Candidatus Scalindua japonica: one gene and its partner. The protein of the gene in region 2 interacts with the protein of the main gene of each other region in a pairwise test. Links are inferred from orthologs where the notes say so. Each region holds a gene or a part of one and is shown on either strand. Other genes may lie near its edges.

Region 1 (4,423 bases), on a different replicon or contig from region 2:
AGCAGGAGCATAATACAGGAAATACGCAACACTGATTTTACACATGTATATCTGGATGTAAGGCACATTCCAAAAGAAAAGCTCAGCACAAGATTTCCAAAAATAAAAAAATTATGTAAGTCTTTCGGCATTGACATAACTCAAGAATTAATCCCAGTTCATCCGAGCGCTCATTACATGATTGGAGGTATTCTGGTGGACCAAAAAGGAAGAACAAGCATGGAAAACCTTTATGCATGTGGAGAAGTATCCTGTACCGGTCTTCATGGTGCAAACCGCCTAGGAAGCAACTCGTTATTAGAAGGACTGGTTTTCGGTTACAGGACAGGCCACCTGGCAGGTAAGGAATCAGCAAAAAAGAAAGATGAATTATTATCACCACGTTTCTTTAAAGGACCATCCAAGAGCCATTTATATAACGAACTGGATTTAAAAGATATTAAAAATTCACTAAAAAGTATTATGTGGAGAAATGTTGGTATCGAAAGAGACGGCAAATACCTTAAAGACACAATCAATAGCATTAAACATTGGTCAAAGTATATTATTAGTAATGAATTTTCATCACCACTTGGCTGGGAAGTACAAAACATGCTCACCGCATCAATCTTAATTGCAAGTTCAGCTTTTAAAAGGCGTGAATCAAGAGGCGTTCACTATCGATTAGACCATCTAAATACAAATGACAAACAATGGAAAAAACACATTATCGTCAATAATAACACAAACGGATTTGAGCAATAAGAAAATAACAACTTAATGTCTTAGTTTCAGACAATGAGAATTAGCGTACCTTACCCAGAATAATACTGACATTGTGACCGCCAAAACCAAAAGAATTGGACATCACATTCTCTATTTGTCTTTCCTTCGCCTCATTAGGAACAAAGTCTATTCCATCACAATCAGGGTCAGGATTATCATAATTTATCGTAGGAGGAATAACGTTCTTATCTAATACCAACGAACATATTAATGCTTCAACTCCACCTGAAGCCCCCAGTTGATGACCCAGCATGGATTTCGTCGAGCTGACAGATATATTCTTTACGTGATCGCGAAAAACATTCTTGATGGCGTTAATCTCAACCATATCTCCAAGGTGAGTAGATGTCGCATGTGCATTAATGTAGGATATCTGTTCAACATTCAACCTGGCATCTTTTAATGCGTTCCTCATGGCGGTACAAGCACCTTTACCTTCAGGATGGGGGGCTGTTATGTGATGTGCGTCATCACTCATTGCAAAGCCGAGCATCTCAGCATAAATAGTCGCACCTCTCCTCTTTGCACTTTCCATCTCTTCTAAAATGACCATACCGGAACCTTCCGAAATGACAAACCCGTTTCTATCTCTATCAAAAGGTCTACTGGCTTTCTGAGGCTCCTCGTTTCTTGTAGACAAAGCCTTCATATTATTAAACGCGCCTACACAGAGTGGAGTAATCGTTGCTTCAGTTCCTCCCGCAAACATTACATCTGCTTCTCCTCTCTGAACAATCCGGAATGCTTCAACAATGGCATGCGCGCCAGACGCACAAGCGGTAATAACAGAAAAATTTGCGGCTCGAAGGCCAAATTTAATAGCTATGTAACCCGGTGCTGCATTAGCCATTAATTTAGTAATCATAAAAGGAGAAACTCTTGATGGACCTCTTTCGAGTAAAATCTTATGCTGCGCTTCAATCTCAATAATACCACCAATACCGGTACCAATAATTGCACCTACCTTATCCCGGTCCATATTATCAAGATCGATCCCGGAATCTTCAAGGGCAAGGGCCGCAGAGGCTACAGCGAATTGAGAAAATCTGTCTAACCTTCTCTCTTCCTTCTTATTAAACCATCTAGCCGCATCAAAATCTGCCGCTTCTCCCGCAATAAGTACGTCATGACCAGTTGTGTCAAAAGCAGTTATATCAGCAATTCCGCTTTTACCATTACACAATGATTCCCAAAGTTGATCTTTCTCACAACCTACCGGGGTTATTGCCCCAAGACCTGTAATCGCTACTCTTGAACCCATCGTTTTTACTTGTGCTCCTTAATATATGTTATCGCATCCCCGACAGTTTGAATTTTTTCAGCTTCTTCATCAGGAATACTAACATCAAACGCATCTTCAAGCTCCATTACCAGTTCAACAGTATCAAGCGAATCCGCACCCAAATCGTTTATAAAAGATGTTTCCGGTGTTACCTGGTCCTTATTCACACCCATCTGCTTTACAATTATTTCTTTTACTTTTTCTTCAACTGATTCTTCTGTAGACAAGACGTTTCCTCCTTAGGACAAAATTCCCAGATTTTTCAATATTTCACTAAAGAATTGTAATAATTAATATTTCTCATCTCATTGTAAGATCTGTTTTTAATAAGTAGTCACGCAAATAACTTACCCAAATTCTTTCTATAAAACGTGTCTGTTTCCCACAATCCATCACATCATATATACTTCTTTTTTACCACTTAATTATAGACGAACTCCATGTTAAACCCCCTCCAAAAGCAACCAGAATCGCCGTACTTCCCGGTTTTAACACCCCCCCCTTCTCTATCTCATCCATTGCTATAGGAATAGAAGCAGAAGATGTATTGCCATAACGGTCGATATTAATGTATGCTTTTTCCTTTGGAAGTTTAAGCTTTTCCATAGCGGCTTCAATTATTCTAATATTGCTTTGATGTGGAATAATCATATCAAAGTCTTCTACCCGCATGTTATTTTCAGTAGCAGCCCTGGTGATTACATCAACCATGTTAATAATGGCTTGCTTAAATACCTCTTTACCTCTCAGCTTAATATAATGTGAACGCGAATCTACTGTCTCATGGGACGCAGGTAACCTGGAACCACCTGCCGGAAGCATCAACAACTCTGCCTGACTGCCATCCGAACCCAAATATGTCGTAATTATCTCTCTTCTGCCATTACCTTGTTGGACGACTACCGCACCAGCTCCATCACCAAAAAGAATACATGTTGACCTGTCAGTATAGTCGGTAATCTTCGACATGCATTCAGTCCCAACAACCAATACTGTTTTCATGGCTCCGGATGCAACAAAACTTCTCGCTACAGATAATGCATACACAAATCCCGCACAAGCTGCCAATAAATCGAAAGCACCTGCATTCCGTGCACCTAACTTCTCCTGTATATAACAGGAAGTAGAAGGGAATAAACAGTCGGGTGTGATAGTGGATGCAATTATTAGATCTACTTCAGTGGGTAAGACATTTGCATCATCCAGCGCACGTAAAGACGCTTCAACCGCAAGATCCGAAGCAGCAACTCCATTTTCTACAATACGCCTTTCCTTTATCCCCGTACGCTTGGTGATCCATTCATCCGTTGTATCAAGCATCTTCGACAGATCGTCGTTGGTGAGTACTTTTTCGGGTAAAAAAGACCCTACCCCTGTAATTGATGCCTTGTATTCATTATCCATTAATTATCCTAATAAATTAGGAAATTGGGTTTATTTATATAGCAGTCACAAGAGACGAATTTGCAATCTCAAGTTCTGTATTAATATGTTTATTTACTTCGTACTTACCAAACTGTATAGCTTCTCTTATTGCATTCTGGATTGTTTTGGAATCCGACCTTCCATGAGAAATAATGCAGATACCATCGATCCCAAGTAATGGAACACCACCATATTCGGTATAATCCATTTTACTGTACAGATGTTCGCGAACAGGTTTGCACAGCCAGGCCCCCAGTCTTGTCCAGACACTCTTCTTTGCCTCCAATGCAAATGCAGCCAACATACTTATCGAGAGCCCTTCTGCAAATTTCAACAGAACATTACCAACAAAACCTTCACAAACAACTATATCAAACTTGCCATCAAAGACATCACGTCCTTCCGCGTTTCCAACAAAGTTCAGCGAAGTATTTGAAAGAAGTGAAAAAGTCTCTTTTACCAACTCGTTACCCTTCGCGTCCTCTTCTCCGATATTTAAAAGCCCTACTCTCGGTTTCTCAATATTCAACACATATTTACAAAAGACAGATGCCATAACTCCGTATTGCATCAAATGTGAAGGCTTGCATTGTATATTCGCACCGGCATCAATTACCATACACGCACCATGAAAAGTCGGTATCGACACAGCTATCCCCGGACGTTTAACATGCTCCAACGTACGAAGAAACAAGGATGCCGCAGCTACAGACGCACCTGTGTTACCTGCGCTCACTACCGCATCTGCCGCTTTTTCAGCTACCAACTTTACACTTTTGGTTATTGATGAATCTGCTTTTTTACGCACGGCTACAGTTGCAGACTCGTTCATGCCTACTACTTGTGACGCATGCACAACTGAAATATTATCAACAGTAGTAGCACCACATGCAACCAATTCACTTTTAATTCTATCCTGATCACCTACTAATATCATTTCGTGATCGGTAT
Region 2 (4,248 bases):
GGGGATATCGCAACTCTAACAACATTTAGCACTTTTATTTGTCACGATATACCGTACTATAGTGTAATATTTGTTGGAGTAACCGCTGTTGATTCTAGAGGTTACGAGACTGAGGTGTCGAATATACCTTACATTCTAAAAGGAAATATAGCAGGTACGTACGAAGAAGGAGTTCCTTATACTGATGCTCGTGTTGATGAGAATGATCTAACGGTGTTAGGAGCTCATTGGGGACAGAGCGCAAGCCATCTCACATATGAATGCAGTTACTTTCATATAGGTCCAGAAATACCTACCCAATTACAATCTGCTGATTTAAACAAAGATGGTCGTGTTGATGGGTTTGATTACTTTATTTTGATAGTTAATTATGGAAAAACTGCTAATTGATAATCTTATTATTTCAGATATAAAAGTCAACCTTTGGGTTGGCTTTTTTTATGTGAAAGCTCTAACGAATAGTTTCAGTATAGATGTAGGATCATATTGAGAGTTTCCTGCTTTATTACAATTTATCAATCCGCAAAATAGCTACATAGCCAAAAAATAATTGTGACACCGCCAATTTAGGTAGTATGGGCCAGCTACGAAGATCCATCCACGCCTGATATAATCCATAACCGTATCATTCGTTCAAATGATTATTTGTCTTCAAACTCTGTTGACGGCTCTAATACACAACAGCATTCTCAGGCAATACTGGTATTCCTGTTCGCATACTGTGAGGATGAAATTAGACCTCGCCTTGCAAAGTCTACGAATATTGCTGAAAATGAGATTAAATCTGATATAATGAGCTATGTGCGAACAATCCGGAACGTAATACTCCACTCAAAAGGCAAAATCCGCCAAGATAAATACAAGAGTATTAACCTGTTGGGCGACATGTTTTCTGTAGATCCGTCAATTTATGTTTTTTATGAAAATATGCACAAGATATTTGTTCTGATCAAAAAGGAATGTGCACGATTACTTTTTGAGTGGTCAGTAATGGAAAATTCACCCAATGTCAAACCCGAAGATATCCGTAATGTCGCATTACAAACGCGGAGAAAACCTACGCAAGAGCTAATTGGATCAACTTGGACAGAAGTTAATGACTCTTTCTGATTTAGATTATATTTGTACTGTTCTACTACTGACTAAATATTATGCAGAATAACAATTCATTAAATGATTTAATTGAGATAGTAAAGAGATTAGGTGAAATATACCGCGAGGAGAATTTAAGGGTTGATATTGATTTCGATCCGAATGACGGTATGACTATGGTTAAGTATGATGATACAAATTCCGTAAAAAGAACTATTTATATAAATTCAAATAACAAAACAATAAGCGGTATTGATACAAAAAAGTTCTGGCTACCTGATTATTCAAATATACAAAAGGCAAATAAGAAGGTTGTTCGTTTATTAGAGGGGATGGGTTACATTGTCTCAAACTTGACGTATAAAACAAAGAAGTGAAGCGTTGATAATGTAGGATGTATTCCCCCTTTGTATTAGGGGGGGATGGGGATGGTTGGCAAATCTGATATGAGATGCTTAATATTGCTCTAAGTAAGGACTTCTCTGATCTTTTCGGGAATTGCCATTGGCTTCTTATTTTTCCCCAGACATGCAAGGAGGGTAGAGCCTTCCGCAATCAGATTTTCTTCATTAACACGCCTGATCTCATAACAGAATTCGATTCTTGCTAATTTCATCTTAGTTAAACATGTTTTGATAACCAGGAGATCGTCAAACAGGGCAGGGGCCTTGTATTTACAATGAGCATCCGCTACCGCAAGAAATACATCTTCTTTTTCAAGTTCCGCATACGATATACCGAGATCACGCAGAAACTCTATTCTGCCCATTTCAAAATAGACAAAGTAGTTTGAGTAATATACTATTCCCATCTGGTCGGTTTCCTGGTATCTCACTCTGACATTAATTTCACTGCACTTCATAGAATGGTGATATGGGGGGGGGTGTTCCCCGAATAGAACTAAAAAATATCCGATAAGCCTGCCTGATTTATCATTCAGGTGTGGAACGGATCTTACATAATAATTTTTTGTATGTATAAAAGTGACCGGCCTCTCTTTCGAGAGGATTCCAATTCTGGAGTCCTCTCGAAAGAGAGGCCGGTCTACTATTTATTTCCCATGATATGGGTAGATTATACTCTTGCAGCTTTGAGAAATGAATCGCTGTAAATCTGCTTATTCAGAAGCATTTCAGAGCAGATCGCAGCATCCATGAGCTCCGTATCAAGCACATCCATGAGGGCAGTGTCCATACCCGCGGCAATTGCCATAGTCAAGAACGTTCTGCATATTAAAGACTTTTCCTGTGTACCCTGAGCCAAATTACTTAAACCGACAGTTATGTGTGGAGATGGATCAGAGATAAGTTTTATCTGACTAAAAACCTCCAGCATATAAGCGGGTTGTTTCTGGTCAACTGGTATTGAGAATAAAATAGGATCAATAAAAATTTTGTCCATATCCACATCGTGTTCCAAAGCTTTTCCGGCAATTTCAGCTGCTATCTCAATGCGAGTATCTACATTTTGAGGAATACCTTCCTTATTCATAGTGAGACAAATCAAAGCAGCATTATGCTCCTTTGCAAGTTGCATATAAGTGTCAAGAACTTCAGGGTCACCTTGAGCAGAATTAATCATAACATCGTTTTTTATTACCTCAAGGCCTGCTTTAATAACACTCAATTTCTGGCTGTCTATTGCAATAGGTGTATTTACTGCCTCCTGTGTTGACTCCACCAACCATTTCATGGCGTCCTCCTGATCTGCAGCAGCAGTTCCAACGTTTATATCCAGATATGTAGCTCCCGCTTCAGTCTGTTTTTTTGCTAATTCATGGATTACAGAGGGGTCTCTCTCTTTAATCGCCTTCTTTACATCCAGAAACTGCCCATTAATTCTTTCCGCCAGGGTTATCATGTTCTTCTCCTTCTATGTAAGATTTTCTATATGTTTTTTTACAATTGTAACTGCTTCAGGATGGTTCATCCTGATTATGTCAACACCGGATTGTATCAATGTAGTGGCGGTAATTGCTTCCCACATTATTCCTCTTTCCGCAAAGGCCCCCCATTGAGGAGCTTCACTGTCAGTGGCTTTTGCTTCCTTTGCACGCCACGCTTCGTGGCCAACATCACAAATAACCGGAGTCGCCATCTGGTGGTCTCCTGAAAGCGCCGCAATTCTTCCTCGTTCATGGATTGAGTAGCAGTATTCAATACCGTATCCAAGTGCGCCGGTAGTCTGAAACATTACGATCCTGTCGGTAGGAAATCCTAAATCAGTTACCAGGATGTTTATCTGTTTTCCAATGTTAATGTCAACCGGGGCCTGGGTTATCAGGTTGTGCCCGTCTGCAAGGCAAACAGCAGTAATGGTTTTGTAATTCTCCTGAGTCGCTCCTCCCAGAAGGCATCTCTCTCCTTTAGCTGCCTCACTGACCTTTGGCATTATTTCATTATCCCTCTCATCATTTTCACATCCCCATATGATAAGGGGTATATCAACAGCCTCAAGAATAGATTTAACGGTACTTACCGTCTCTTCTGCGCTTTTATTCCCTTTATCAGGGTGGATTGCGTCAAGTTTCAAACAGATTAAGTCTGCACCAAATTCAGCACATTTTTTAGCCCAGTTTGCCGGATTGTCAACAACATCCGCATAATGTTTTAAAAGAGGCTCAGGCCACTCATCCGGTGGGGCATCATATACATCCATTGCGATCGCCGGTTTGTGGCCGATGCTTCCATCAATGTCCATAAACGGAATACTGTTTGCGCCACCAACGGTTACCGTCTTACCCCTGGTACCACCTTCGTCGCTGGTTGCTCCGATTGTAACTTCTTGTACGTTTCCTGAACACTTATCTGCTACATTGACAATTTCCATTATTTTATCTCCAAACTAAAATATAATCATTTATCTGATGTAATTGTTACGAATTTATCCATTAAATTCTTGATTTCGCTGTAAACAGCATTTTCTGGGCTTATATCCAACAAAGAGTCACCGGAGGTGATGTGATCATATATTTCTTCGTCAAATGGTAACTTCGTCGATACTTCAATTCCGAATTTGGAAACTTCAGCATCAACTTTTTCGCTTACTCCCTTTGCGGGTACTTTGCACATAACGTATACCGTCTTTTTAATTTTGATTGGAAGGCTCTCAATTAATTCGGTTATTCTGTTAGCGGTATGCACTCCGATAATTGTA

Evidence for each region. The genes of interacting proteins can lie anywhere in the genome.
Region 1: the proteins of SCALIN_RS03560 (region 2) and acpP interact in binary tests that used the Escherichia coli proteins (3 or more experiments, as listed by UniProt). The link is inferred for Candidatus Scalindua japonica from one-to-one orthologs.

Annotation. Positions count from the first base shown.
Region 1 is NZ_BAOS01000015.1:52,873-57,295, forward strand. What follows is about bases 654-3,609. They hold acpP (acyl carrier protein), read right to left. Parts: upstream 2,275-3,609; coding sequence 2,032-2,274; downstream 654-2,031. Other genes in these bases: nadB (L-aspartate oxidase), read left to right, coding at 654-744; fabF (beta-ketoacyl-ACP synthase II), read right to left, coding at 785-2,026; SCALIN_RS09655 (beta-ketoacyl-ACP synthase III), read right to left, coding at 2,462-3,451; plsX (phosphate acyltransferase PlsX), read right to left, coding at 3,486-3,609. Also shown: more of nadB, read left to right, coding at 1-653; more of plsX, read right to left, coding at 3,610-4,423. UniProt on the Escherichia coli protein: Carrier of the growing fatty acid chain in fatty acid biosynthesis.
Region 2 is NZ_BAOS01000004.1:292,445-296,692, reverse strand. Bases 257-3,037 are described here. They hold SCALIN_RS03560 (acyl-CoA thioesterase), read right to left. Parts: upstream 1,955-3,037; coding sequence 1,559-1,954; downstream 257-1,558. Other genes in these bases: SCALIN_RS03550 (acetyl-CoA decarbonylase/synthase complex subunit delta), read right to left, coding at 2,965-3,037; SCALIN_RS03555 (dihydropteroate synthase), read right to left, coding at 2,167-2,952; SCALIN_RS03565 (hypothetical protein), read left to right, coding at 1,152-1,469; SCALIN_RS03570 (hypothetical protein), read left to right, coding at 646-1,110; SCALIN_RS03575 (dockerin type I domain-containing protein), read left to right, coding at 257-390. Outside these bases: more of SCALIN_RS03575, read left to right, coding at 1-256; more of SCALIN_RS03550, read right to left, coding at 3,038-3,921; SCALIN_RS03545 (ATP-binding protein), read right to left, coding at 3,948-4,248.